Regions from separate parts of the Geodermatophilus sp. CPCC 205506 genome, predicted to be linked through region 3. Evidence: riboswitches for the same ligand, from Rfam matches in the RefSeq annotation. Region 3 holds a riboswitch; each other region holds the start of a gene.

Region 1 (6,971 bases), on a different contig from region 3:
GCTGGAGAAGAACCGGCTGTTCACCAACATGCTCAGCTCGATGCCGCTGTGCTTCAGCGTCTTCGGGCACCTCCGCGCGCACCCCCGGTCCGCGGTCGCCGTCCTCAACGACCTGCTCGGCCTCGACCTGGTCGGGCTGGTCGGGATCGACGTCCGCGGACGGCGGATCGCGGGGATCGAGTGCGAGTGGGCGCCCGACCGCCGCGACCACCTCCGGGACGGGACCGCGTTCGACGCGGTGGTGGCCGGCCGGCTGGCCGACGGGCGCAGCCAGCTGATCGCCGTCGAGACGAAGTACGTCGACGGCTTCAGCCGGGACCCCGCCAGCGAGGCCGCCGACGAGAAGTACGACTGCTGGTGCCGCACGTTCGGCATGGCCGACGGCGCCTTCGCCGAGCTCGGCGGGCACGCCACGCGGCAGCTGCTGCGCAACGTGCTCCTGACCGAGAGCGTGCGCCGGGGCGGACGGGCCGGTGGCGGCCCGGTGTTCGACGAGGCGGTCACCGTCGTCCTGGCCCGGGACGACGACGCGGCGGCGCGCGACGCCGTCGACGCGGTCGCGGGACAGCGCGGCCGGATGCGCACCGCGGTGCGGCACGTCGGCCACGGCGACCTGGCCGACGCCGCCTCCCGGGTGGACGAGCTCGGCACGTGGTCCGCCGAGTTCCGCCGTCGCTACGTCGCGGACTGCTGACCGCCCGGGCCTGACCCAGCGTCACCACGGTCCGCGTCGGCCACGCTCCCGGAGGACATCGGCCTCCGATCGGTGGGGAGAGCAGGCGATAGTCGTTCGCCGGGTGCTCTCCTGGGGCACGGCGGGCTCCTGCCCGCCTCCTCAGCAAGGAGCCCGCCATGACCGACCGCGACCCCGGATCGTCCGTCGGCGAGGGCGGCCGCGCGCTGCAGGGCGCCGGGTGCGACAGCTGCGCCGCCGGCCACGGCGTGCACCCGCGCCGGGTCCAGCTGTGCGACGGCGGTCCGGACGACGACTGGAGCGCGGTCGTCGTCATGGGCGCCGTCGGGGACGTCCTCACCGTGGCCGCCGGCGAAGAGCTGCGGCGCTACCGCAACCACGACGCCGGGCGGCTCACGCAGCTGGTCGACGAGGTCGGCTCCGACGCGCTGCTCAACCGCAGGTTCGGGCTCCTCTTCCTCCGCACCTGGCCGCGCGACGCCGGGGCGGTGTTCTCCCTGCAGTCCGCGGATCAGCCGCCGAGCCCCTGCCAGGAGCCGAACGGCCGCTGACCAGCGCTCCGCCATGCCAGAGGAGGGTCACGAGGACGGCGCGAGGTCGCTGTCCAGGTCGTCGAGGAAGGCGTCGAGGTCCGCCTCGTTCCGTGCCGCCGGCACGGGGGATGGCTTGCCCAGGTCGACGGGTCCGCCACGGGACGACGGCGATCTCCCGAGCTGCTCGTCCCGCCAGCGCCGTACACCGTCGCGGGTGACCGCGAGCTGGGCGCCCAGCACCATTCCCGTGGCCTTCGACTCCGCTTCGAGAGTTCGGGCCGCGCGGGCCTCGGCGGCGGCGAGCGCCGACCGGGCCAGGGTCTCGGCCTCCTCGTACTCGGTCTGCAGGCGTAGCCGGGCACGCTGCTCCGCCTTCTCGTCCTCCAGCTTGACCAGCGTCTCGTAGAGCGTGGGCGGAGCGAGCGAGAGCATCGTCTTGAAGAGGATCGGCAGGCACTCGATCGCGGTCATGAACCAGAACAGCAGGGTGTGCGCCCTGCCCAGTGCCGGGTCGTCCTCCTCGATCCGGCTGAGCGCGGACAGTCGGGCCAGGATCCCGTCACTGTCCCCGACGGCCTCCTGGTGGGCAGCGATCTCGGCATCCATGTCGGCCTGGGTCCCTGCGACCTGGGCCTCCAACGCCTCCAGTTGCGCCCGCTGGTCCGCGCTCCTGGTCCCTTCCTCCTGACCGAGCTGCTCACGCACCTGCGCCTTCATCGCCTCGAGCTGCTGGGTGAGCGCGTCCCTCTCCCCGAGGAGCCGGTCCCTGATCTCGACCTTCTGCGCCGCCGCAGGCCCCACGCCGGCCGCGCCGGAGCCACAGGTGCCCTCCGTCTCGCACACCACGGCCGCCTCAGCCGCGTCGTACTGCGTGGTGACGGCGTCCAGCCGCCGCTGCAGGTCCGCAACGGCCGGGTCCTGCAGGACGTCGTTCTCCGAGACGCCGTCGGCCAGGTCCGCCTGGAGTTCCCCGATCCGCTGCCGCAGCTCCGGCAACTGCTGGTAGCGGCTGTCCGCGGCCAGTTGCTCGGTGAACCGGTCCTCGTCCTCGGCCGCCATCACCTGGATCTCGGTGTCGATCTCGCCGCTGAAGATCGCGAGGGTGAGCGGCGTGGAGACCACCGCGCCGATGAGCACTGCGAGGCCGAACCGTGGCAGGGCCATGGCGATGGTCCACCACCAGCGCTTCAGGCGTGGGGTGGAGACGACGAGCCAGCGGTCGAGGTTGAGGATGATGAGTCCCCAGACGAGGCCCCCGAGGACGGCGATCAGCACGGGCATGTGCAGCGCCAGGTAGAAGGCGTATGACGCCGAGCCCACCGCGATGAGGGCGACCGAGGCGAGCACGATGCCCATCGCGACGTGCTTGGTGCGGTCTCGGGGTGCCTGCTCCAGCACGTCGCGGTTCGCACCGGAGACGGTCAGGAAGACCTCGGCGATCGTGTGCCGGTCGATCCACGTGCGCACGGCCTGCTCAGCCCTTCCCGCTCGTGCGACGCGCTCGCCGCAGGCCGTCGACCACCGACGCCGGCACCCCGACGACCCGCGCCGGGGCGTCCACCCGTGGCCGCAGGCGTTCCTGCGTCGCCCAGAAGTCGTCGAGCCGCTGGGTGATGGGAGTGCTCGCGCCGACCGTCGCGGCGACGTCGGTCCGCAGGGACACCGGTGGCGGCGCCGCCACCGTCGGCAGGTCCAGCTGCGGCACGGTCATGGCCACGACCGTCGCGGTCGCGACCGGTGTCGTCCCGTACCGGTTCCGCCCGACGAGCTGGATCCGCCGGCTGGTGTCGATCTGCACGAGCGCCTCACCGCACGACGGGTGACCGCCGCGGCCGTCGACGACGACGTCCCGGCAGTTCTGGAAGCACCACGTCACGCTGACCTGCGAACCCGGGCGCACGATGGTGTGGCTCACCGACAGCGCCTGCAGGACGGGGGCCTGCTGTGCCGGGCCCTCCACGTCGAGCGGCGCGCCGTGCCGACAGACGACGGGCGAAGGAGCCGGGGGCGGGCCGGATGGTCGATCGGTGCGCTGCCGGGCCTCGGCCTCGCGCCAGTCCCGCAACCAGCGATCGGTCCAGGGGAGTGGCGGAGCGTCCTGCGTCGCCCGGCGGGCTGCTCCACCGCTGCGTCGGGGTGAGCTGCTGGGCACGCGCCACAGGCGTGCCCGGAGCCAGGCGAGCAGCAGCAGCAGCATGAACGACCACAGGAAGGCATCGGCAAGGTCCTTGAGGAAGCCCGCGACCCGATCGGGGTCGAGGTCGCCGCTCCACTCGGTGTTGTTGCTCAGCGCGACGAATGCACCGAGGAGCATCACCACGGCCCAGCCGACGACCAGCGGATCCCGCCGCAGCGGCTCGTGGAACATGTTCCCCCCGACGCGTGGGCCGAGGCCCCGCTCTTGTTCTCGAAACCACAGGCTCCGGAACGCGATCGGCTCGAAGTCCTGACACTTGTTACCAAGATCAACGTGCCGCCGCAGGAGGCGCTCACCCGTAGGGGCCAGACGGCGAAGCCGTGGACTCCGCGGGCGGCTCCCTCATCCGGAGGAGGCGAGCAGCGGACTCCCTGCTCACCGGCAGGTAGCGCCCCCACCCTGTCCCCGTGGCCGGACGCCGTCCCCTCCTGGACCACCGGCTCCGCCGGGGTCTCGCTGCGCTGTGCGCGTCCGGGGTGGTCCTCGGCGGCCTCGCCAGCTGCACGACCCCGATGGTGACCGCGGCGGCGGACAGCCACGTCGCCACCGACGGCAAGACGGCCGCCGCGACCGACGTCCCGGAGGCGACCGGGCCCTCCGCGAAGGCCGAACTCCGGACGATCGACGCGGCGCCGGTGCTGGCCGGCGTCGAGGCCGCAGCGGCGGGCGCCGGCGGAACCGTCTCGGTCGTCGTCCTGGACGCCGACGGGGACCGGCTGCTCGCCAGCGCGGACGCCGGCCGGCCGGTCTCCACCGCGTCGCTGGTGAAACTGCTCGTGGTCACCCGGCTGCTGGCGCTCGACGAGAGCGGTGCCCTGACCCTGCCCGACGAGGACGTCGCCCTGGCCGAGCGGGCGATCGTGGGGTCGGACGACGCCGCGATGAGCCGGCTGTGGGACCGGTACGACGGGCCCGGGCTGGTCACCGACGTCGCCGCGGTACTGGGGCTCACCGCCACCGCGCCGCCGTCGATCCCGGGTCAGTGGGGCCAGGCGACGACGAGCGCCACGGATCTCGCCGCCGTCCTCGCGGCGCGCGGGCAGCTGCTCGACCCCGGGGACGCCGACCGGCTCCTGGGCTGGCTGCGGTCGACCTCGGCGACGGCCGCCGACGGCTTCGACCAGCGGTTCGGCCTGCTCTCGAGCGGCACCGGCGCCACGGGGCCGGTGGCGGCCAAGCAGGGCTGGATGTGCTGCGTCGACGGGCGCCGGCAGCTGCACTCGGCGGGCGAGCTCGCCGACGGGCGGGTGGTCGTCCTCCTCGGCGACTTCCCGAGCTCGACGTCGTGGGCACGCGCGCGCGACTCGCTCGACGCCGCGGCTGCCGCCGTCCTCAGCGGGATCGGCTGACCGCCGCGGTGCCCCGGCCGTCAGCAGACGGCCGGGGCACCGCGAGGCGTCAGGCGACCCGGCGGGCGCCCGAGTAGCTCGGCATCGAGTCGAGGTTCACCACGGCGACCGGCTTGCTGGCGGTCGAGGCGTGCACCATCTGGCCGTTGCCGATGTACATGCCCACGTGCGAGACCGGGCTGTAGAAGAACACCAGGTCACCGGGCCGGAGGTCCGACTTCGCCACCGGGGCGCCGAAGCCCGCCTGCGCCCGCGAGGTGCGCGGGATGGAGATCCCCGCCGCCTTGTAGGCGAAGCTCGTCAGCCCCGAGCAGTCGAAGGAGTTCGGGCCGGTCGCGCCGTACACGTAGCGGTCGCCCACCTGGGCGAGCGCGGTGTCGACCGCGGCCTGGGCGGCGCCGCTCGAAGCGGCGGCCGGAGCAGCGGCGACGGCAGCGCCCCCACCACCGTCCCCACCGGTGTCAGCCGTTGCCGGCAGGGGGGAGAGCGCGATACCGGCACCGGCGATGACGGCGACGGCGATCCCACGGAACGTGCGACGTGCAGAGGTCGTGCGTGCAGTCGTCATGGACGACGTGTTCTCCTGTTCTCCACGACCGCCTACCGGGTTAGCTGACGGGTTCGGACGGGGGAGTCGCCCGGCGCGACGGATCGCGCTTCACCCCAGTGCTGCGGTGGGTCCCCGGTCCGGGCCTCGGTAGACGACCGACGCCCGGTTCGGCGGTGTCCGGCGGGTGCCGCCACGGGTGGGCGACGAGGGAGCCCGCTGGACCGCGCAGAACGCTAAGAACCCCCGCCGGGCGTCGCCATTCGGGGTCGGTGTCGGATCCGGCGGCCGGGGACGCCGCGGCTCGCCGTCCTCACCAGCGGGGACGACGCAGTGTGAGGAGCCGCCCGGCTCCGTCACCGCTGGTCGGCGGTATCCGTACGTTCTCGTCCCCTGCGGGGTGGCACCACCGACTGTCATCGGCGGACGACGCCCTGCCGCCGGAACCCGGGTGGTTGGCCCGGCCGTTGGGCGGGCACGAAGCAGGTCAACCGAACCGAGGAGGAACCCACATGGCCGGCATGATCCGGAAGCTCGTGGCGTCGGGGATCGCGGCGAAGGTCATCCAGGAGGCCCGCAAACCGCAGAACCAGGCCAAGCTCAAGAAGCTCATCCAGGACTTCCAGCAGAAGCAGCAGAAGGGCGGCGGCGGCAAGGGCATGGGCCGCGGCACCGGGCGCTACTGATCTGCTGGCGCAGCGGCCCCCACCCGAGCCCGGGTGGGGGCCGCTGCCGCGTACGGGGCACGCGCCCGCGTGCCGGCCCAGACCGAGTCCGAGGAGTCCCATGACCGTCATCGCCGTCGTCGGTGCCACCGGACAGCAGGGCGGCGCCGTCGCCCGCGCCCTGCTGGACGCCGGTGCCCGCGTGCGCGCCCTCGTCCGCGACCCCGCCAAGGCCCGGGACCTCGCCGACCGGGGCGCCGAGCTCGTCCGCGCCGAGCTGGCCGACCCCGACAGCCTGCGGACGGCGTTCTCCGGCGCGCAGCGGGTGTTCGCCATGACCACCCCGTTCGGCGCCGGCGGGCCCGAGGCGGAGGAGCGCCAGGGGATCGCGCTCGTCGACGCGGCCGCGGACGCCGGCGTGGAGCACGTCGTGCTCAACTCCGTCGGCGGCGCCGAGCGCTCGACCGGCATCCCGCACTTCGAGAGCAAGCGCCGCGTCGAGGAGCACCTGGCCGCGTCGGGGCTGCCGGCGACCGTCGTCCGGCCGGTCTTCTTCATGGAGAACCTGGGCTGGATGGCGGCGGTGCAGGACGGCGAGGTCGTCGTCCGGATGCCGCTGCCGGCGGGCGTGCCGCTGCAGATGATCGCCGTCGCCGACATCGGCACGGTCTCCGCCGACGTCCTCCTCGACCCCGGCCGGGTGCCCGGCGGCAGCATCGAGATCGCCGGTGACGAGCGGACCGGCGAGCAGATCGCCGCCGCCTTCGGCGAGCGGGCCGGCCGGCCCGGCCGCTACGAGGCGGTGCCGCTCGACGGCCTGGACGACGACGCGCGCGCCATGTTCACCTGGCTCGCCCACCCGCCCGCCTACCGCGGCGACATCGAGGCCACCCGCGCGCTGGCGCCCGGCCTGCTGGACCTCCCGGGCTGGCTGGCGACCGGCTGGTCGCCTCGGGAGTGAGCGCGCCGGCCGCCGCGCCGCCGGA
Region 2 (6,971 bases), on a different contig from region 3:
CGGGTCGAAGCGGCGGGAGAGTCCGTGCACGCCGTTCGGCTGGCGCCGCGAGCGCGGATCCGGCCAAGGCGTGTCGTCGTCGTCCAGCAGGAAGCCGTAGTCCGCCTCCGGCCCGGCCTCGACCTCGGCGCGCCACCAGCCGCCGTCGCCGCGGTGCATCTCGTGCACCGTGCCGTCGACCTGGAGCCGGACCCGCTTCGGCAGCGGTGCCCAGACGGAGAAGTCGACGGGTGCGGACATGCGGGGGCCTCCAGGCGGGGTGGGACGGATCGGCCGGGGGACCGGCGGCCAGAACATGCCCGTCCGACCGGAGGCCAATCGTGACCTGCGCGGCGCTCACCCACCGGGCTCCGGGACGCCGCCGACGGCGGCGCCCCGGATCCCGGACACCGGCGTCAGAGCACGAGCGTCTGGCCGACCTGGAGGACGTGCGGGCTGCTCAGCACGTTCCTGTTCTTCTCGTACAGCGCCTGCCACCCACCGGGGGTGCCGTGCGCGGCGGCGATCTTGCCGAGCGTGTCGCCGGGCTTGACCACGTAGGTCCCGGCGGACGCCGCGGCGGGTGCGGGGGCGGCCGCGGGGGCCGGGGCGCCCCACTCGGGCGCGGCCGGGTCGAGGCCCTTCCCGCAGGTCGGCCAGGCGCCGGGGCCCTGGCCGTCGAGCGTGCGCTCGGCGACGGCGATCTGCTGCTCCTTGGAGGCGAGGTCGGCGCGGGCCGCGTACGCGGTGCCGCCGTAGGCCGCCCAGGTGCCGGGGCTGAACTGCAGGCCGCCGTAGTAGCCGTTGCCGGTGTTGATGCTCCAGTTGCCGCCGGACTCGCACTGGGCGACGGCGTCCCAGTTGTTGGGGCCGGCGGCAAGCGCCGGGCCGGCGAGGGCGCCGAGGGAGAGGGCCGCCGCGCCGGTGAGGACGACGGCACCGCGGCGCAGACCGCGGGCAGGCAGGCAGGAACGATCGTGCTGGGACAAGGGGATCCTCCGATCGACCGCCTGCGGGGTGAGCTGTCGGGTTCGGACGATCGGTGCCCGGCCGCGGAACGCGGCTTCACCCCGAGACGCACGTGGCGTCGAATGTGGTTCCCCCACCCCCGTCCACGGTTGTGCTGTGGTCAGGACGCCGCCGGACGGGGTTGGGCGGGACGGCGCCGTGCCCGGCCGGTCGGCCGGGCACCCGGGGGACGGTAGGCGGAGGCCATCGAGCGACTCCGCGGCACCCGGCGTGTCACCCCGGCGTGGCGCGACAGGCCGGGCCGGGGACGGCGCACCGTCCCAGGCCCCTCACTTTCAGTCGCGGACCAGCAGGGCGACCGGCAGCCGCCCCAACACGTCGCGCACCGGCATCCCGGCGGCGTCGGAGACGAAGCAGTCTCCGGTGAGCAGGTCCCGCCAGGCGCCGTTCGGCAGCTGCAGCGCGGTGTCGCCCCAGCCGCCGGCGCCGGCCAGCCCGACCGGCAGCCGGGTGGCCACCGTCACCGCACCCCCGCGGTCGAAGGCGACCACGTGCCCCGCCGTCGCGCCGGTCGCCGCCACCGGTTGGTAGCCGGCGAACCACTCCGGGTGCTCGCGGCGGGCCCGCAGCGTGCGGGAGACCACGAGCAGCTTGGCCGCGCCGCTCTCGTCGACCGCGGGCACCTCGCCGCCGTCCAGCCGGGCCAGCAGCCGGCGGCGCAGCTCGTAGTCGACCGGACGGCGGTTGTCCGGGTCGACGAGGGAGAGGTCCCACAGCTCGGTGCCCTGGTAGACGTCCGGGACGCCGGGGATGGTGAGCTGCAGGAGCTTCTGCGCCAGAGAGTTGGACCTCCCGAAGGGCGCGATCCGGGCGACGAGGTCCTCGATCGCGCCGTTCGTCTGCTCGTCGTCGAACGCGGCGTCGACCAGCGCGTGCAGCCGGTTCTCGAACTCCTCGGCCGGGTCGGTCCACGTCGTCGACGTCCCCGCCTCGCGGGCGGCCTTCTCCACGTAGGCGTGCGCCCGCTCGCGGGACAGCGGCCAGGCCCCGACCAGGTTCTGCCACACCAGGTGGGCCAGCGGTCGGTCGGCCAGCGGGTGCCGGGAGAGCAGCTGTCGCACCAGCTGCGCCCACTCGGTGGGCAGCTCGGCGAGCACCGCCAGCCGGGCGCGCACGTCCTCGCTGCGCTTGGTGTCGTGCGTCGACAGCGCGGTCATCGACTCGGGCCTGCGCGCCAGGCGGCGCTGCTGCGCCTCGTGGAACTCCTCGACCGTGCTGCCGAAGCGCGCCGGGTCGCCGCCCACCTCGTTGAGCGCGACGAACCGCGCCCAGCGGTAGTAGGCGCTGTCCTCGACGCCCTTGGCCATCACCGGACCGCTGGTCTGCTCGAAGCGGGTGGCGGCCTCGGTCCCCGCCTGCGACAGCACCGTGTGCAGTGCGTCCACGGCGTCGGTGAGGTCGGGACGGCGCTCCCGGACCGCGGCCACGGTCGCGTCGAGGTGCTCGCGGCCGTCGGGCAGGTAGGTGCGGTAGACGGGGAAGCCCGCCAGCAGCTCGGCCAGCGCCTCGGTCTGCTGCGCGACGTCGATGCCGGGCAACTCGCCGATGACCCGCACCAGGCGGGCCACCTCCGAGCCGAGGATCCCGTCGGTCACCTCGCGCTTGCAGTCGTGCACCAACCGCGCATAGTCCACCGGCGCGCCGGACAGCTCGGTGTCCAGCGCGGTCAGCGCCGCCTCGCCGGCCGGGTCGACGAGCACGTCGTCCACCTCGGCCAGCGCGTCGTAGCCCGTCGTCCCGGCCGTCGACCAGCTCTCCGGCAGGTCCTCCCCGGGCTCGAGGATCTTCTCCACCACGGTCCAGCGCCCGCCCGAGGCCTCGGCCAGCCGGTCGAGGTAGCCCTTGGGGTCGGCCAGGCCGTCGGGGTGGTCGATCCGCAGGCCGTCGACGGCGCCGACCTCGACCAGCCGCAGGACCAGCTCATGGGTCGCGGCGAACACCTCCGGGTCCTCCACGCGCAGCCCGGCGAGGGTGTTGATCGCGAAGAACCGCCGGTAGTTCAGGTCGGCGTCGGCCCGCCGCCAGTCGACCAGCTCGTAGTGCTGGCGGGCGTGCACCTCCTGCGGGGTGCCCTGCCCGGTGCCCGGCGCGATCGGGAAGCGGTTGTCGTAGTACCGCAGCTCCCCGTCCACCACCTCCAGCTTCTCGACGTCGTCCGCCGAGCCCAGCACCGGCAGCCGCACCCTGCCGCCGCCGAAGTCCCAGTCGATGTCGAACGCGCCGGCGTGCGCGCTGTCCCGGCCGTGCCGCAGCACGTCCCACCACCACGGCGCCTCGGCCGGATCGGCCACGCCCATGTGGTTGGGCACCAGGTCGAGCACGAGGCCCAGCCCCTGCGCGTGCAGCGCGGCGACCAGCCGGTCCAAGCCGGCCTGCCCGCCCCGCGACTCGTCGACGTGCGCGTGGTCGACGGTGTCGTAGCCGTGCGTGCTGCCGGCGGCCGCGCGCAACAGGGGAGAGGTGTAGGCGTGGCTCACCCCGAGGTCGGCCAGGTAGCCGGCGACCGACGCGGCGTCGTCCAGGGTGAAGTCCGCCGTCACCTGCAGCCGGTAGGTCGCGGTGGGCACCGCGCGCCGGCGCTCCCGGCTCAGCGGCTCGCTCGTGCCCGGCTCGCTCATCTCGGGCCCGCTCACGCGCGACGCGGGGCGCTGAACACGACCATCGACCGGTCCTCCACGGTGATCGTCTCGCCGGGCTTGAGCTGCGTCGGCTCGACGGCCTCCATCTCGGCGGTGTCGAGGACGACCGTCCAGGCCGCGGCGTACTCCTCGGCCGGCAGGGTGAAGTCCATCGGCTCGTGCGTCGCGTTGAACGCCAGGTAGAAGTGGTCGTCGACGACGTCCTCGCCGCGCTCGTCGGTCGACCGGATGCCGTGCCCGTTGAGGTACATGGCGATCGACTTGGCGAAGCCGGCGTCCCAGTCGTCCTCGGTCATCAGGTCACCGTCCGGCGTGAGCCAGGCGATGTCCTGCACCGGGGCGCCCCGCTCGCGCCGCACCGGCCGGCCGTGGAAGAAGCGACGACGGCGGAACGTCGGGTGCTCGGCACGCAGCCGGGTGACCAGCTTGGTGAACTCCAGCAGCCCCTCGTCGACCTCGTCCCAGTGGACCCAGGTCAGCGGCGAGTCCTGGCAGTAGCCGTTGTTGTTGCCCTGCTGCGTCCGGCCCAGCTCGTCGCCGTGCAGGAGCATGGGCACGCCCTGGCTGAGCATCAGCGTGGCCAGGAAGTTGCGGCGCTGACGGGCCCGCAGGGTGAGCACCTTCTTGTCGACGGTCTCGCCCTCCACCCCGCAGTTCCAGCTGCGGTTGTGGCTCTCGCCGTCGTTGTTGCCCTCGCCGTTGGCCTCGTTGTGCTTCTCGTTGTAGGAGACGAGGTCGGTCAGCGTGAACCCGTCGTGCGCGGTGACGAAGTTGATGCTGGCCACCGGGCGCCGGCCCGAGTGCTGGTACAGGTCCGAGGAACCGGTGATCCGGCTGGCGAACTCGCCGACGGTCGCGTCCTCGCCGCGCCAGAAGTCGCGGACGGTGTCGCGGTACTTGCCGTTCCACTCGGTCCACAGGGCCGGGAAGTTGCCGACCTGGTAGCCGCCCTCGCCGACGTCCCAGGGCTCGGCGATGAGCTTGACCTGGCTGACCACCGGGTCCTGGTGCACCAGGTCGAAGAAGGCCGACAGCCGGTCGACGGCGTGCAGCTCGCGGGCGAGGGTGGAGGCGAGGTCGAAGCGGAAGCCGTCGACGTGCATCTCGGTGATCCAGTACCGCAGCGAGTCCATGATCAGCTGCAGGGCCTGCGGGGTGCGGGCGTTGAGCGAGTTCCCGGTGCCGGTGTAGTCCATGTAGTACTGCGGGTCGTCCTCGACCAGCCGGTAGTAGGCCCGGTTGTCGATGCCCTTGAACGACAGCGTCGGCCCGAGGTGGTTGCCCTCGGCGGTGTGGTTGTAGACCACGTCGAGGATGACCTCGATCCCCGCCTCGTGCAGGGTCCGGACCATCCCCTTGAACTCCGCCACCTGCATGCCGTTGTCGGTGTTGCTGGCGTACTCGTTGTGCGGGGCGAAGAAGCCGATCGTGTTGTAGCCCCAGTAGTTGCGCAGGCCCTTCTGCTCCAGGGTGTCGTCCTGCACGAACTGGTGCACGGGCATGAGCTCGATCGCGGTGACGCCGAGCCCGGTGAGGTGGTCGATGACCGCCGGGTGCGCGATGCCCGCGTACGTGCCGCGCAGGTCCTCCGGCACGTCCGGGTGGGTCATCGTGAGGCCCTTGACGTGGGCCTCGTAGATCACCGACTTGTGGTACGGGGTCCGCGGGGGCCGGTCCACGCCCCAGTCGAAGTACGGGTTGACGACGACGGACTTCGGCATGTGCGCGGCCGAGTCCTCGTCGTTGCGCTCCCCGCTGTCGAAGTCGTACCCGAACACCGACGGGTCCCAGTCGACCCGGCCGTCGATGGCCTTCGCGTAGGGGTCGAGCAGCAGCTTGTTCGGGTTGCACCGCATGCCCTGCGACGGGTGGTAGGGGCCGTGGATGCGGTAGCCGTAGCGCTGGCCGGGCTGGATGCCGGGCAGGAAGGCGTGCCAGACGAACCCGTCCATCTCCGGCAGGCGGATGCGCTCCTCGTTGCCGGCGTCGTCGAAGAGGCACAGCTCGACCTTCTCGGCGACCTCACTGAAGATCGCGAAGTTGGTGCCGGTGCCGTCGTAGGTGGCACCGAGGGGGTAGGCGGTACCAGGCCACACCTGGGTCATGAAACGAGGTCCTCCTGCGCTGGCGCCCCCGGGAGGCCGGGGGCCGGTGGCCTCCCGCCGCGGGGCACGGGCGAGGAGGTCGGGTCACACGTGGTGCACCATGCCCCCGTTGCCCCCTCCGGGGGGCCCGCACACCTCGGTCCGGTGCCCGGCGGGGGAGATCTCGCTCACCCCGGACGACGACGCCCCCCGCGGTTCTCCACGGGGGGCGTCGTGCGCAGGTCCGGCCGGCAGCGGCGCCGGGGTCCGACCTCGCCCGGGTGTCCCCGGGTGGCGCTGGTCCCCGGCGGTGACCGCTCCTGCGACCGGGGACGCTAGGCGGGTCGGATACCCCAGGGCAAGCACCCGGGGCCAGTGGATCGGTCCCGTCCGCCCCGGGAGTGCGCGGGCGTCGCACGGACGCCGTCCTGTCACACCCCCGTCGTACCGTCGACCCGTGCGCGCGACCACCGATCTCCGGCCGACCCAGGGGCGCTTCCGCGTCGTCAGCGACTTCCAGCCCTCGGGCGACCAGCCGGCGGCGATCACCGCGCTCGCCGAGCGGGTGAACGCCGGCGAGCAGGACGTCGTCCTCCTCGGCGCCACCGGCACCGGCAAGTCGGCGACGACGGCCTGGCTGGTCGAGCAGGTGCAACGGCCGACGCTGGTCATGGCGCCGAACAAGACCCTCGCCGCGCAGCTGGCCAACGAGTTCCGCGAGCTGCTGCCCGACAACGCCGTCGAGTACTTCGTCTCGTACTACGACTACTACCAGCCCGAGGCCTACGTCCCGCAGACCGACACCTACATCGAGAAGGACTCCTCGATCAACGAGGAGGTCGAGCGGCTGCGGCACTCGGCGACGCAGGCGCTGCTCACCCGGCGGGACGTGGTCGTGGTGGCCACGGTGTCCTGCATCTACGGCCTGGGCACGCCGCAGGAGTACGTCGACCGCGCGCTGAAGATCTCGGTCGGGGAGGAGCGGGACCGCGACGAGCTGCTCCGCACGCTGGTCACCGAGCAGTACACCCGCAACGACCTGTCCTTCACCCGCGGCACCTTCCGGGTCCGGGGCGACACCATCGAGGTCTTCCCCGTCTACGAGGAGCTCGCCGTCCGGATCGAGATGTTCGGCGACGAGGTGGAGCGGCTGTACTACCTGCACCCGCTGACCGGCGAGGTCATCCGCGAGGTCGAGGAGCTGTTCGTCTTCCCGGCCACCCACTACGTCGCCGGCCCC
Region 3 (6,971 bases):
AGGGCAAGCCGGCCGGCACGACAGCGGCCGACCTGACCGAGGACGCCGACATCCTGGCCGAGATGGACGCCGCGGTCGCCGAGGCCAACAAGGCGGTGTCGCAGGCCGAGTCGATCAAGAAGTTCCGGGTGCTCGGCGCCGACTTCACCGAGGCCAACGGCATGCTCACGCCCAGCCTGAAGCTCAAGCGGGCGGTGGTCATGAAGGAGTTCGACGCCGACGTGGAGGCCCTCTACGCCCGGTGAGCCCGGGCTCCGCCGTCAGCCGTCCAGCAGGGCGGTGAAGGTCGCGGCGATCGTCGTCCACGACCACCGCTGCTCCACCCACGCCCGGCCGGCGGCCCCCATGGCCCGGGCGCGGGTGGGGTCGTCGAGCAGGCGGGTGATCGTCGCGGCGACGTCCGCCGGGGATCGCGGGTCGGCCACGACGTGCCCGGTGACGGCCTCCCGCACCGTCTCCGGCGCGCCGCCCGAGGTGCCCGCCACGACCGGCAGCCCGCAGGCCGCCGCCTCGAGGTAGACCATGCCCAGCCCCTCGACGTCCAGGCCGCCCCGGCGGGTGCGGCACGGCATGGCGAAGACGTCGCCGGCGGCGTAGTGCTCGGGCAGCTGCTCCGACGGCACCCCTCCGGTGAGGACGACGGAGTGCGCCAGCCCCCGGTCGGCGACCGCCCGCCGCAGCCGGGCCTCCAGCGGGCCGCCGCCGACGAGCAGCAGCCGCGCGTCCGGATGGCGGGCCAGCACCCGCGGCCAGCCGGCCAGCAGCACGTCCTGTCCCTTCCGCGGGACCAGGCGCGAGACGCAGACGACGACCGGAGCCGCACCCAGCCCGTACCGCGCGCGCACCGCCGCCCCGTCGGCGAACGGGGTGAACCGGTCGACGTCCACCCCGGGTGACAGCTGCGCCATGCGGGTGGCGCCGTCCAGCGCGGGCGCCAGGCGGCCGTGGGTGTACTCGCTGATGTAGGTGAGGACGTCGAGGCCCCGGGCGATCCGCCGCATGAGCTGCCGCGCCCCCGGCAGCGCCACCCAGCCGGTCTCGTGGCCGTGGGTGGCCCCGACCAGGTGCCGCACACCGGCGTCGCGCAGGGCCGGCGCGAGCAGGCCGAGCGGTGCGGCCGCGCCGAAGAAGGCGGTGTCGCAGCCCGAGCGGCGGGCCAGGTCGGCTGCCGCGCGGGCCGTGGCGCGGGTGGGCAACAACATGCCGGTCGGCCGGCGCACCACGGGGTACGGCAGCGCGGCGTCGTACGCCTCCCAGCCGGGCGACCGGGAGGCGAGCACGACCAGGGACTCCGGGGGGCGGCGGGCCAGCAGTGCCGCGACGAAGGTCTGGATGCCGCCCTGGCGCGGCGGGAAGTCGTTGGTGACGACCAGCGTCCTCACCCGGCGTCCTCCAGGCGCTGCCAGTCCAGCGCCATCGCGACCCGCTGCGGCCCGGTCGGGTGGGAGCCGAAGAACCACTGCCAGGCCGCGGGCGGGTCGGGGTCGGCGAGGTTGGCCGCCGCCAGCCGGTGCTGCATGGTGATGAACGCCTGCGCGTCGCCGGTGAGATCGAGCGCGTGCAGGTCGGCGCGCGCCTCGACGTGCCGCGACACCACGTTCCGAACCGGGGTGGCGACCAGCGTGCCGACCGACACCAGCAGCAGGACCAGCGGCACCACCCGCGGGTCGCCCGGTGCGTCCACACCGGCCCGGCGCAGCAGCGGCGTCCAGGACAGCAGCCACCCCAGCGCGGCCACCGCCGCGGCCGCACCCAGCGAGCCGATGAGGGTGCCGGTGAGGACGTCGTCGGTGGCCACGTGGCCCAGCTCGTGCGCGACGATCGACTCGATCTCCGCCGGGGGCAGCCGCTCGAGCGTCGTGTCGAACAGGACGACCCGGCGGGTCGACCCGAAACCGGAGACGTAGGCGTTGAGCGCGGTGGTGCGCCGGGAGGCGTCGGCGACCAGCACGTCCTCGACCGGGGTGCCGTTCTCCTCGGCCAGCTCGAGCAGGTCGGTCCGCAGCTGCCCCGCGGGCAGCGACTCGAACCGGTTGAACGCCGGCTCGATGAGCACCGGGTAGAGGAACGAGCCCGCGACGACGAGCGCGGCCGCGGCCCCGGCGGCCCAGGCCCACCAGGTCCGCGGAGCGCGGCGGGCCAGCCACACCACGACGAGCAGGACGACGGCAGTGAGCGCCGCGTCGATGGCGGTGGAGACGCCGACGTCGCGCAGCCACAGCAGCCAGGAGCGGGTGGACAGGCCGTACCGGTGCCGGACCACCTCGCCGTACGCCGACAGCGGCAGGGTGACCAGCCGACCCACCACCGCGATCGCGGCCGTGCCCAGCAGCGCCTGCCACGCCCAGCCGCCGCCGAGCGGGCGCGCCACCGCCCGGACCAGCCGGCCGCCGAGCGGGGTCAGCGCCAGGACGGCGGAGACGGCGAGGCCGAGCAGCAGCGAGGCCAGGGACGCCGGCCGGAGGGCCGCGGCGAAGGACTCCGCCCGCTCGACCACCTCCGCCGGCAGCCCGGCGCCGGGGCGGACCGGGGTGGCCCCACCGGGCGGGTCGGGCAGCAGGGACCACGGCGTCCGGACGGCGATGACGAGCACGAGGGCCGCCCCGAGCGCACCCGCGACCAGCAACGCGGCCCGGCGGGCGCTCACCTGGTCGATCCTAAGAGGACCCCGTCCTCCCCACCCCTCGCAGGCTCGCGGCGGGACCCGGGACGGGGCCGCCCGTCCTCCCCACCCCTCGCAGGCTCACGGCGGGACCCGGGACGGGGCCGCCCGTCCTCCCCGCGCTCAGCCGGGCTCAGAGGATGCGGCGCATCGCGGTGATGCTGCCCATCGAGTCGATGCCCACGACCTTGACCGGCTGGCCGGAGGTCGAGGCGTGCACCATCTGCCCGTTGCCGATGTACATCGACACGTGGCTGACCGGGCTGTAGTAGAAGAGCAGGTCGCCCGGCTGCAGCTCGGCGCGCGAGACCGACCGGCCCATCGTCGATTGCATGCGGCTCGAGTGCGGCAGGCTGACGCCGGCCGCGGCGTAGGCGTACTGGGTGAGCCCCGAGCAGTCGAAGGAGTTCGGGCCGCCGGCGCCCCACACGTACGGGTCGCCGACCTGGGCCAGCGCCGTGTCGACGGCCGCCTGCGCGGCACCGCTCGCGGCGGGCGCCGGCGCGGCGGCCGGGACCGCCTGCCCCGAGTGGGCCGTCTGCACCAGCTGCTGCTGGGGCGCCGACAGGGCGTCGTACTGCGCCCGGTAGTCGGCGATGTCGGCCTCGAGCCCGGCCTGCCGCGCGGTGACCTCGTCGAGCGCCTGCTGCGCCGCGGCCTGGGCCGCGTCGGCGCCGGCCCGCGCCTGCTCGGCGGCCGCGGCCCGCGTGGCGACGTCGGTGAGCACGTCGCCGGCGTGCCCGGCGATGACGTCGAGCGTGGCCAGCTGGGAGACGAAGTCCTCGGCCGACGCGCTGGTCATCAGCAGGTCGAACTCCGAGAGGCTCTCGCCGGTGAACGCCGCGCGGGCGACCTGGCGGATCTGGCCGTCGAGGGCGTCGAGCTGCGCCTGTGCGTCGGCGGCGGCCCGGTCGGCGTCGGCGACGGCGGCCTGCTGCTGGGCCAGGGTCTCGCGGGCCTCGTTGACCTGCTCGCTGACGGCCTCGAGCTCCTGACCGGTGCGGGCGACGAGCTCGGCGGCCTGCGCGGCGCTGCCGGCCTGCTCCGGATCGGCGACCGCGTTCGCGGGGAGGAGCGTCAGGGCCAGCGTCGCGGTGGCTCCGACGACGAGCCCGCGACCGAGGCGGCGGGCCGCGGTGGGGCGGCGGGGAACGACCGCAAGACGGGGGTGGATCGGTTCGGGGGCATGCCCCAGGGCAGCGTGAGGGGTCGCCACGGGCGGCGGCTCTCCGTTTCTTCCTCAGCAACCGCCTACCGAGTTAGCTGACGGGTTCGGGCTGGGAAGAAGCGCCCTATCTCTGCGCGCCGGCGGACCGACGCGTGTGCCCCGGCGGACCGGCGCACGCGAGGACTCACCCCAGTACTGCGGTGGGTCCCCGGTTCCCCCTGGGCACCGTGCGGCGCCTCGGGGAATTCGGCGGTGACCCGGCCGAGGTCACCTCACTGCGGGTGACGACCTCCCGGCCGGACCGGCTCACCGTAGGGGCGTGGTGTTGTTGTGACAAACGAGGCCCGCGTGGACTGTGGGACTTCCCACACGCTCGACGCGCGCCACGCCGACACCCCCGGTTCGCGCCTCGTTCCCTCGTCCGCGGCCGCGTCGGCGCCCGCCACGGCCGGCCTCACCCGGTGCGCCGCCGCGGATCCCCCGCCCGGCGCGGGGAGGTCTGGTGGCGCAGCGGCGGCACGAGGCCGCCGTCGGCCAGCGCGCGGACGGCCCGGCGCTCGACCTCGTCGAACTCCACCACCACACCCGGCGCCGGGACGACGACGTCCTCGGCGGCCGGACCGCGGCGGGCGGTCATCGGGACCACCGTCGGGTCGGTGCCCTGCCAGCCCGGTGGCGCCCCCAGCAGCACGGTCACGACGCAGTCGGCGCAGCCGTCGCCCCGGGCGGTGCAGGTGTCGCAGTCGATGAACATGACCCACTCCTCTGCTGACCGACGCCTTGGTCGTGGAGGCCCTCCATGGCCCCCGGTCGGTATGGGCAGCACGCTAGGGACGGGCACCGACAGTTCCCGGCCACCGTCGGTTCTGCCGCCCGCACGGCCGCCCGCACCGCCGTCGGCCGATCGGTCGCCGCCCGGCGAGCGTCCCCGGGACTGTCACTGCCCCGACCTACCGTCCGCCCCGTGCTCTCCTCCCCCGCCCGGCTGGCCGGGATCGCCGCAGGGACAGCCGCGCGAGCCGCCGCCGGGCTGCCGCGCTACGAGCAAGCCACGATCGACGAGCTCGGCACCCCGCTGGCGGAGGTCACGTTCGTCGTCGTCGACCTCGAGACGACCGGCGGCTCACCCAAGGACAGCGCGATCACCGAGGTCGGCGCGGTCAAGGTGCGCGGCGGCGTCGTCCTCGGCGAGTTCCAGACGCTGGTCGACCCCGGCTGTGCGATCCCGCCCTACATCAGCGTGCTGACCGGCATCACCACCACGATGGTGGCCGCGGCGCCGCGCATCGGGGCGGTCCTGCCCGCGTTCCTGGAGTTCGCGCGCGGCGCGGTCCTGGTGGCCCACAACGCTCCCTTCGACCTCGGGTTCCTCAAGGCCGCCTGCGCGGAGAGCGCCGTCCCGTGGCCGGCCTTCGCCTCGGTCGACACCGCGGTCCTCGCCCGCCGGCTGCTCACCCGCGACGAGGTGCCCAACTGCAAGCTGGCCACCCTGGCGCCCTTCTTCCGCACCGCGACCGAGCCCTGCCACCGCGCCCTGGCCGACGCCCGCGCCACCGTCGACGTGCTGCACGGGCTCTTCGAGCGGCTGGGCCCGCTCGGCATCACCAGCCTGGAGGAGCTGACCGGCCTCACCCGCCAGGTCGACCCCGACCGTCTGCGCAAGCGGCACCTGGCCGACGGCGTGCCCTCGGGGCCAGGGGTCTACGTGTTCCGCGGCCCCCGCGACGAGCCCCTCTACGTCGGGACGTCGAGCGATCTGCGCAGCCGCGTCCGCAGCTACTTCACCGCCGGGGAGCAGCGCAGCCGGATCACCGAGATGGTCGCCCTCGCCCAGCGCGTCGACACCATCTCCTGCGCGCACGACCTCGAGGCCGCCGTCCGGGAGCTGCGGCTGATCGCCGAGCAGAAGCCCCGCTACAACCGCCGCTCCCGCTTCCCCGAGCGCGCGCTCTGGGTCCGGCTGACCGACGAGCCGTTCCCGCGGCTGTCGGTCGTCCGGCGGGTGCGCCCGGGCGCCGGGGTCTTCCTCGGCCCGTTCCCCGACCGGCGCGCGGCCGACGCGGCGGTGGCCGCGATCCACGAGTCGCTGCCCCTGCGCCAGTGCACCGGCCGCATCTCCCTGCGGGTGCTCGGCACCGCCTGTGCGCTGGCCGGCATGGGCCGCTGCGGGGCACCCTGCACGGGTGCCCAGTCGGTCGACGAGTACGCCGGGATCGCCGCCGTGCTCCGCGCGGCGGTCGCCTCCGACCCGGACGCCCTGATCGCCCCGCTGCTGTCCCGCGTCGACCGGCTGGCCGCCGAGGAGCGCTACGAGGACGCCGCCGTCCTGCGCGACCGCGTCGCGGTGCTCGTCCGGGCGGTGCGCCGCCGGCAACGGCTCGCCTCGCTGGCCGCGGTGCCCGAGCTGGTCCTGGCCCGGCCCGGCTTCGACGGCGGCTGGCAGCTGTCCGTCGTCCGCCGGGGCCGGCTGGTGGCCGCCGGCTGCGCACCGCAGGGCAGTTCCGTCCGCGCCACGCTGGAGGGCCTGCTGGCGACGGCGGAGACGCCGCTGGGCCCCGACGACGAGCTGGCCGCGTCCGTGGACGAGACCGAGCTCGTGCTGCGCTGGATGGAGAAGCCGGGCACCCGCCTCGTCCAGGTGTCCGGCACGCTCGCCTGCCCGGCCCCCGGCACCGGCGGGTACAGCGCCTTCCTCGACCGCGTGGACGCCGGCCGCACCGGCCGCGACCCGTTCGCCGACGGACGCTCGCTCGGCACCCGAGCACGGCCCGAGCGGATCAGCCCCGGCCCGCGCGGGCACTCCGGTGCACCGGCCGCCCGGCTAGCATCGCCCGCGTGATCACCGCCATCGTCATGATCGACGCGGCCACCGACTCGATCCCCGAGGTGGCCCAGGCCGTCGCCGACCTCGAGGGCGTGAGCGAGGTCTACTCGGTCGCCGGCGACGTCGACCTCATCGCCGTGGTGCGGGTCCGGGAGTTCGAGCACATCGCCGACGTCGTCGCGGGGCGGATCAACAAGGTGCCCGGCGTCCTGGAGACCGACACCCACATCGCCTTCCGCGCCTACTCCCAGCACGACCTCGAGGCCGCGTTCTCCATCGGCTTCGACACCGCCGACTGACAGCCCCGTCCCAGGCCC
Region 4 (6,971 bases), on a different contig from region 3:
GTAGCCGCCCAGGCCACTGACCGCCCCGCCGCGCACGGTGCCCCCTGAGGAGGCCGCCACGATCCGCGGGTGCGGCGTCGCCACGCCCCACGTGCCGGCCTCCGCCGGCGTCGGCGCGACCGGCCAGGCGAGGTCGCCGTGGAAGATGTGGCCGCCCGGCATGGCCAGCGACGCCTCGACGTCCAGCGGGGAGGCCGCCTGCAGGCACGGCTCACCGGAGGCGTCGCGGGCCAGGCAGTCCAGCAGCGGCTCCTCCAGGTGCGCGTCGAGCTGCGCCACCACCCGACGCACCGCCTCGCGGCGGGTGCCCACCGGGTCGGCGCGGAACAGCCCGGCCGGCGTGTGCAGGCCGAAGAGCGTGAGCGTCTGGTACCCGGCGGCGCGCTCGGCCGGCCCGAGGATCGACGGGTCGGACAGCGAGTGGCAGTAGACCTCGAACGGGATGACGTCGGGCAGCTCCCCCGCGGCGGCCTGGGCGTAGGCGGCGTCGAGCCGGCCGGCCGCCTCGTCGACGTGGCAGGTGCCGGCGAAGGCGACGGCGGGGTCGACGCCCGAGCGCAGCCGGGGCAGCCGGGCCAGCACCATGTTCACCTTGAGCTGGGCGCCGTCCGGCGTCGTCCGCGGCGCCGCGCCGGTCAGCCGGTCGAGCACCTCGGGTGCCGCGCCGGAGACGACGAACCGGGCGTCGGCCGCCCGCTCCGCGCCGTCGCCGTCGGTCCAGTGCACGGTCACCCTGTCGGCGCGCGGCTCGATCGCCGTGACCGTCGCCCGCGTGACCAGCTCCGCGCCGGCGCCGCGGGCGGCGGTGGCCATGGCCCCGGTGACCGCGCCCATCCCGCCCACCGGCACCCGCCACAGCCCGGTGCCGTTGCCGATCAGGTGGTACAGGAAGCAGCGCCCGGCCAGGCCGTCGGCGGCGTGGACGTCGGCGAAGGTGCCGATCAGCCCGTCGGTGAGCGCGACCCCGCGGACGACGTCGTGGTGCAGGTCGTCGGCGACCACGTCGGCCAGCGGCCGCTCGACGAGGTCGGTGAACAGCCGCGGGTCGCGCAGCCGGCCGGTCAGCTCGGCGGGGGAGAGCAGCGGCTCGGTGAGCGTGGGCGCGAGGTCCTCGGCGAGGATGGCCAGCCGGCCGTACAACCGGCGCCAGCCCGCCAGCTCGGCGTCCGAGCCGGTCAGCTCGCGGAAGGACGCGGTGGTGGCCGGTCCCTCGGCGCGCTCGACCAGCAGGCCGCGCCCCCCGGCGACGGCGGTGTACGAGGCCACCGCGCGGTCGGCCAGCGTGAGCTGCAGGCCGAGGTCGGCGACGATCCGGTCGGGCAGCAGGCTGACCAGGTAGGAGTAGGCCGACAGCCGGACGTCGACGCCCGGGAAGACCTGCTGGCTGACCGCGGCGCCACCCACCCGCTCGAGCCGCTCCAGGACCAGGACGGACCAGCCGCCCTGCGCCAGGTAGGCCGCGGCCACCAGGCCGTTGTGCCCCGCTCCGACGACCACGGCGTCGTACTTGCTCCGCGCGCTCACCGGCGGACCGTAACCGGCCGGTCAGCCGTCCTCCCTGGTCGCGTCCTGCTCGTGGCGCACGGCGTCGGTGTGGCCGCCGGTCTCGGTGCTGCCGCACCCTGCGAGCGCCCCGACGAGGCCGGCACCACGAGGGGTCGCTGCAGATCCATGCGGTCCCCGTGCTCCCGTGGGCGGCCGCCCAAACCCCACCCGCACCACCGGTCCCAGGTGCTCCACCCGCCTGCGGAGTCGAGGCGAGAGTCCACGAAATCACATCCAGGTAATTGTCACCGCGGAGTTCCGGCCATTACGGTGTGTATGTCCGGCGGGGCGCTCCGTCACCACCCTGGGTGACACTCCCCGGACGCCGCCGAGCCTCTCCCTCCTCCCCGGGGGTGCGGGCCGGGGACCCACCGCAGCACTGGGGTGAAGCGCGCCCGGCCTCCGGCCGGCCGCGCCGGGCGACTTCCCGTCCGAACCCGTCAGCTAACCCGGTAGGCGGCCTGCGGAAGAACGGAGAGCCGCCGCACCATGGCGACCCCTCGCGCGTCCCGTCGCGCTGCCTGGCGACGGGCCGCCGTCGTCCTCGTCGGCGCCATCGGCGTCTCGCTCCTCCCGGCCGTGGCCGGTGCCGCGCCGGGCTCCTCGCAGGAGGCCGCCGCCCTCGTCGCCGCCCGCGGCCACGAGCTGGAGGTCGTCACCGAGCAGTTCAACGAGGCGCGTTCGGAGCTCGAGGCCCAGCAGGCCGCCGCCCAGGCCGCCGCGGCGCAGGTCGCCGAGGCGCAGGCGGTCGTGGCCGCCGCGCAGGAGCAGGTGCGGGGCATCGCCCGCAGCGCGTTCACCGGCGAGAGCATGGGCTCGCTGCGGGCCCTGATGACCAGCGGCTCGGCTGACGAGTTCGTCAACCGGGTGAACCTGCTCGACGCCGTCGCCGGCCACCAGAACGGGCTGATCGAGCAGGCCGCCTCCGCCGGTGAGGTCGCCGCGCAGGCGCAGGCCGAGGCGGACCGGGCGGCGGACGAGGCCCAGCAGCAGTACGACGCCGTCGCCGCCCAGCAGGCCGAGTTGCAGGAGCAGATCACCGCCTACCAGGCCGATTACGCGCGGCTCAGCGCCGACGAGCGACGCGCCGCCCTGGCGGCCGCGGCCACCGCCCACGGAGCCGGCCAGGAGCGGGCCAGCCGCACGGAGCGCGAGGAGCCGGCCGCCGCCGGTCCGGTGGTGGCCGACAGCGCCGCCGCCCAGAAGGCGATCGACGCCGCCATGGCCCAGCGCGGCAAGCCCTACGTGTGGGCCGCCGAGGGGCCGGGCTCCTTCGACTGCTCCGGTCTGGTGCTCTACGCCTACAAGGCAGCCGGGATCGGCCTGCCGCACTCCAGCCGCCTGCAGTCGCAGATGGGCCGGACGGTCTCGCGGGCCGAGGCCCGCCCTGGTGACCTGGTCGCCTTCTACAGCCCGGTCAGCCACATCGGCATCTACCTGGGCAACGGCCAGATGGTCCACGCGCCGACCTCCGGCGACGTCGTGAAGGTCGCCAGCGTCGACGACATGGGGGCGACCCCGCGCTTCAACCGCATCGCCGGCTAGGACCCCGTCCGCTCCCGGAGCCCCGGACGCCGCGTGCGTCCGGGGCTCCGCTGTGTCCGGGTCTTGACGTCGCGTCCTGCGGTGTGAACACTGCTCTCGAAGCAGATCGATGATCGCAGAGGAGCCGACCATGGCGCAGGGATGGCAGTGGATGTGGGCCGGCGTCGCGTTCGCCGCCGAACTCGCGGCCCTGGCGGCCCTCGGCCACTGGGGGGCGACCGCGGGCGACTCGACGGCCACCCGGTGGCTGTTCGCCCTCGGCGCGCCGCTGGTCGCGGCCTTGCTGTGGGGCCTGTTCGCGGCACCGCAGGCGGTCGTGCAGGTCGCGGTGCTCGCCGTCCTCACCAAGGTGGTGGTCTTCGGCGCGGCGGCGGCCGCGCTGCTCGCGACGGGTTCGCCGCGCCTGGCGGTCCTCCTCGTGGTCGCGGCGGTGCTGAGTTCGCTGCTGTCCGGCCCGCTGACGTCGCAGGCCCCGGTCAGCGCGGTCAGCGCGGCGGCGGCCCGCTGACCTGCTGGAGCAGCCCCCACACGAACTGCGCCCGCACTCCGCCGGGCAGGTGCACCTCCCAGCGGGTTCCCACGCCGGGGTCGACGCTCACCGCGCCGGGCAGGCCGACGACGTCGTCGAGGACGTGCTCCCAGACCAGCAGCCGGCCGGCCCGTGCCGGCGGCACGGGGGAGCCGGGCGCCGGCACCAGGTGCTCGTTCAGCACGGACCCGCCGGGGCCGGACAGCACCTCCCAGTACAGGTGCGGCCACAGCGGCAGGGGCCAGCGCCGCACCTGGACGTCGAGGTCCCCGAAGCGGCGGTCCTCCACCTCGTCGGGCGGCCCGAGGACGGCGGTCCGCAGCGCCAGCCCGCGCGGCGCCCGGGGCGAGTGCTGCAGCGCCTGCCAGCGGGTGTGCGCGGCATGGGCCTCTCCCCGGGTGGCGCCCAGCCGGGGCAGCGCCGCGGCGACCAGATCGGGGCGGACGTCGGCCATCCGGCGGAGCAGGACGAGGCAGAACTCCCGCCGCGCCAGACCCCGCACGCCGGTCGACCCTGCCAGCATCCGTCCGTGCTGATCCCACCGGCCACCGCCGCCGCGATCATGGACGGGTCGGTCACGCTCGCCTTCCGCCGGTGGGACCGGCCGCGCATGCACCCGGGCAGCACCCAGCGCACGCCGGCCGGGGTGGTCGAGATCGTCGACGTCACCGAGGTGGACCTCGCCGACATCACCGATGACGACGCCGCGGCCGCCGGCGTCCCCTCGCGGGACCGGCTGCTCCGCCTCCTCGACCGTCGTCCCGGCACGCACGTCTACCGCATGCGGGTGCGGGCCGCCGGCGCCGACCCCCGCGTGGCGCTGCGCGAGCGGGCGACCTTCTCGCCGGAGGAGCGGGCCGCCCTCGACGCCCGGCTGGACCGGTGGGACGCCGCCCGCGCCGACGGGCCGTGGACGCGCACCGTGCTCGACCTGATCGCCGAGCGGCCCGGGGTGCGCGCTCCCGACCTGGCGGCCGTGCTGGGCCGGGAGACGCTGCCGTTCAAGCGCGACGTCCGCCGGCTGAAAGAGCTCGGGCTGACCCGCAGCCTCGCCGTCGGCTACGAGCTGTCCCCGCGGGGCGCGGCGTACCGCGACGGGCGCGTCAGGGAGGATGGGGGGTGATGAGACCGCACGCCGTCGCCCTCGCCTTCCGCGCCGTCGCCCTCGCCGAGGCCTGCTCCTGGGTGGGCCTGCTGTTCGGCATGTTCGTGAAGTGGGTCCTCGCGACCTCCGAGCGCGGCGTGCAGATCTTCGGCCCGATCCACGGCGGGATCTTCGTCGCCTACGTGCTCGTGGCGCTGCTTGCCGCGCGGGTGCTCCGCTGGAACGCCCGCACCGCACTGCTCGCGCTCGCCGCCTCGGTACCGCCGCTGGCCACGCTCTGGTTCGACCGCTGGGCCACCCGCACCGGGCGGCTGCCGCTGCCGGAGCCCGTGCCGACCTCCTGACGCGGCGGCTCGCTACCGTTCCGGGTCATGCCCGAGCCCGTCCTGCCGTCCACCGCCCGCCAGCTGCTCGCCCGGGTGGCCCGCGTGCAGCGGGACGGGCGGGCGCCCAGCCTCGTCGCGGGCGTGGTCCGGGACGGCGGGCTGGCGTGGTCGGCCGGGCGCGGGGCGGTGCCCGAACCGCACACCGACGTCCAGTACCGGCTCGGCTCGATCAGCAAGACGGTCACCGCGGTCGCGGTGCTGCGGCTGCGCGACGAGGGCCGGCTGCACCTCGACGACCCGCTGGACCGGCACGTGCCCGGCACGCCGCTGGGCAGCCGCACCGTCGGGCAGCTGCTCGCGCACGTCGCCGGCGCGGCCGCGGAGAGCCCCGGCGGGTGGTGGGAGCGCACGCCGGGTGGTTCGCTGGCGGAGCTGGAGCTGCGCGAGGAGCACGTCGTCCTCGGTGCCGCGCGCCGGTTCCACTACTCCAACCTCGGCTTCGGTCTGCTCGGCGAGCTCGTCGCGCGCGCCCGGGGCCGGTCCTGGGAGGAGGTCGTCCGCGCCGAGGTGCTGGCGCCGCTGGGCATGAGCCGGACGACGCTGCGGCCGGTCGCCCCCGCCGCCGACGGCCACGCGGTGCACCCGTGGGCCGACGTCGTCCTCCCCGAGCCCGAGCACGACGCCGGCGTGATGGCGGCCGCCGGGCAGCTCTGGGCCACGCTGGCGGACCTCGCCCGCTTCGCGGTGTTCCTGCTCGGCGACACCGGTGACGTGCTCGATCCCGGGACGCTCGAGGAGATGACGGTGCCTGCCGGGGTGGACGCCTCCGCGCCGGGCTGGTCGTCCTACGGGCTGGGCCTGCAGGTGATGCGGGTCGACGGGCGGACGCTGGTCGGCCACGGCGGCTCTATGCCGGGCTTCCTCGCGGGCGTGTTCGTCGACCGCGAGGAGGGTGCCGGGGCGGTCTCGCTGGCCAATGCGACGAGCGGCCCCGAGCCGGTGGCGTTCGGGCTGCTGGCCGACCTGCGCGCCGCCGAGCCGCGGGTCGTCGACCCGTGGACGCCGTCACCGCCTCCCGTTCCGCTGGAGAGCCTCGGGGTCTGGTTCTGGGGCCCGGCGCCGCACGTGCTGCGCGCGCTGCCCGGGGGGCTGCTGCACCTGGGCCCGATGCCCGGCCGGGCCGGGCGGGCCAGCCGCTTCACCCGTGACGACGACGGCACCTGGGTCGGGCTGGACGGGTACTACGCCGGCGAGCCCCTGCGGATCGCCGACGACCACCTCGACCTCGGCACCTTCGTGTTCACCCGCACGCCCTACGACCCGGAGGCCCCGGTGCCCGGCGGGGTGGACGAGCGCGGCTGGCGGCACTGAGCGGCGGTCACCTCAGCGGTCGAAGGCGTCCAAGGTCGTCGTCACCACCGCGCCGTAGGCGACGTGCGGCACCAGGTCGCTGACCCAGTCGGTCGCCGACCAGGTGCGCGGGTCGGTGATGCCGAGCACGGTCATCGGGCCGTTGGTCGAGACGAGGACGACGGCCGTGACGAGCAGCGTGCCGACCAGCGGCCGGGACCGGAAGCCGGCCGCCCGCACCAGCCCGACCAGGACACCCACGCCGACCCCCGCGACCAGCCCGGTCAGGGGGCCCAGCCCCTGCACCCGGTTCTGCCGCGTCGCGCCGTCCCCGGGGATCGGCACGTGTGCCTTCTCCGCCAGGGTCTCCACCGTCCGCTCGGGCGTGGAACTACTGGGCCGGCCGCGCACCGCCATGTCGAGGTACGTGACGGCGTTGAGCGCGGTGGTGCCGGCCGCGCCGGCGGCCGCCCCGCGCACCGCCCAGCCGAGCAGGCTGGTGCCCCCGTCGCCCGCCACGGCGTGGTGGTTCCTCACCGCGCGGCCCGCCGGGCCAACAGGAGGAGGCCCG

Evidence for each region. A riboswitch is a leader RNA that binds a small molecule or an ion and turns the genes downstream of it on or off. The one in region 3 is predicted to bind cyclic di-AMP.
Region 1: linked by a shared signal. The riboswitch ahead of MY520_RS08540 (C40 family peptidase) and the one ahead of MY520_RS15795 (C40 family peptidase) in region 3 are both predicted to bind cyclic di-AMP.
Region 2: linked by a shared signal. The riboswitch ahead of MY520_RS10950 (transglycosylase family protein) and the one ahead of MY520_RS15795 (C40 family peptidase) in region 3 are both predicted to bind cyclic di-AMP.
Region 4: linked by a shared signal. The riboswitch ahead of MY520_RS18840 (C40 family peptidase) and the one ahead of MY520_RS15795 (C40 family peptidase) in region 3 are both predicted to bind cyclic di-AMP.

What each region holds. Positions count from the first base shown of each region.
Region 1 is NZ_JALPKP010000011.1:64,671-71,641, forward strand. It holds gene MY520_RS08515 (PGN_0703 family putative restriction endonuclease) at 1-694, shown strand, start outside; gene MY520_RS08520 (hypothetical protein) at 853-1,245, shown strand; gene MY520_RS08525 (DUF4407 domain-containing protein) at 1,273-2,694, opposite strand; gene MY520_RS08530 (hypothetical protein) at 2,702-3,595, opposite strand; gene MY520_RS08535 (serine hydrolase) at 3,832-4,773, shown strand; gene MY520_RS08540 (C40 family peptidase) at 4,823-5,341, opposite strand; cyclic di-AMP (ydaO/yuaA leader) riboswitch at 5,355-5,506, opposite strand; gene MY520_RS08545 (hypothetical protein) at 5,833-6,006, shown strand; gene MY520_RS08550 (NmrA/HSCARG family protein) at 6,107-6,946, shown strand.
Region 2 is NZ_JALPKP010000015.1:86,842-93,812, forward strand. It holds gene treZ (malto-oligosyltrehalose trehalohydrolase) at 1-240, opposite strand, end outside; gene MY520_RS10950 (transglycosylase family protein) at 396-968, opposite strand; cyclic di-AMP (ydaO/yuaA leader) riboswitch at 971-1,114, opposite strand; gene treY (malto-oligosyltrehalose synthase) at 1,284-3,641, opposite strand; gene glgX (glycogen debranching protein GlgX) at 3,638-5,752, opposite strand; gene uvrB (excinuclease ABC subunit UvrB) at 6,189-6,971, shown strand, end outside.
Region 3 is NZ_JALPKP010000026.1:30,890-37,860, reverse strand. It holds gene MY520_RS15810 (AMP-dependent synthetase/ligase) at 1-245, shown strand, start outside; gene MY520_RS15805 (glycosyltransferase family 4 protein) at 261-1,382, opposite strand; gene MY520_RS15800 (M48 family metalloprotease) at 1,379-2,647, opposite strand; gene MY520_RS15795 (C40 family peptidase) at 2,796-3,878, opposite strand; cyclic di-AMP (ydaO/yuaA leader) riboswitch at 3,895-4,092, opposite strand; gene MY520_RS15790 (hypothetical protein) at 4,285-4,584, opposite strand; gene MY520_RS15785 (DEDD exonuclease domain-containing protein) at 4,795-6,669, shown strand; gene MY520_RS15780 (Lrp/AsnC family transcriptional regulator) at 6,666-6,953, shown strand.
Region 4 is NZ_JALPKP010000034.1:59,536-66,506, forward strand. It holds gene MY520_RS18835 (phytoene desaturase family protein) at 1-1,524, opposite strand, end outside; cyclic di-AMP (ydaO/yuaA leader) riboswitch at 1,876-2,019, shown strand; gene MY520_RS18840 (C40 family peptidase) at 2,035-3,090, shown strand; gene MY520_RS18845 (DUF2568 domain-containing protein) at 3,221-3,598, shown strand; gene MY520_RS18850 (hypothetical protein) at 3,576-4,142, opposite strand; gene MY520_RS18855 (hypothetical protein) at 4,149-4,742, shown strand; gene MY520_RS18860 (DUF3817 domain-containing protein) at 4,742-5,068, shown strand; gene MY520_RS18865 (serine hydrolase domain-containing protein) at 5,096-6,421, shown strand; gene MY520_RS18870 (hypothetical protein) at 6,434-6,919, opposite strand; gene MY520_RS18875 (hypothetical protein) at 6,934-6,971, opposite strand, start outside.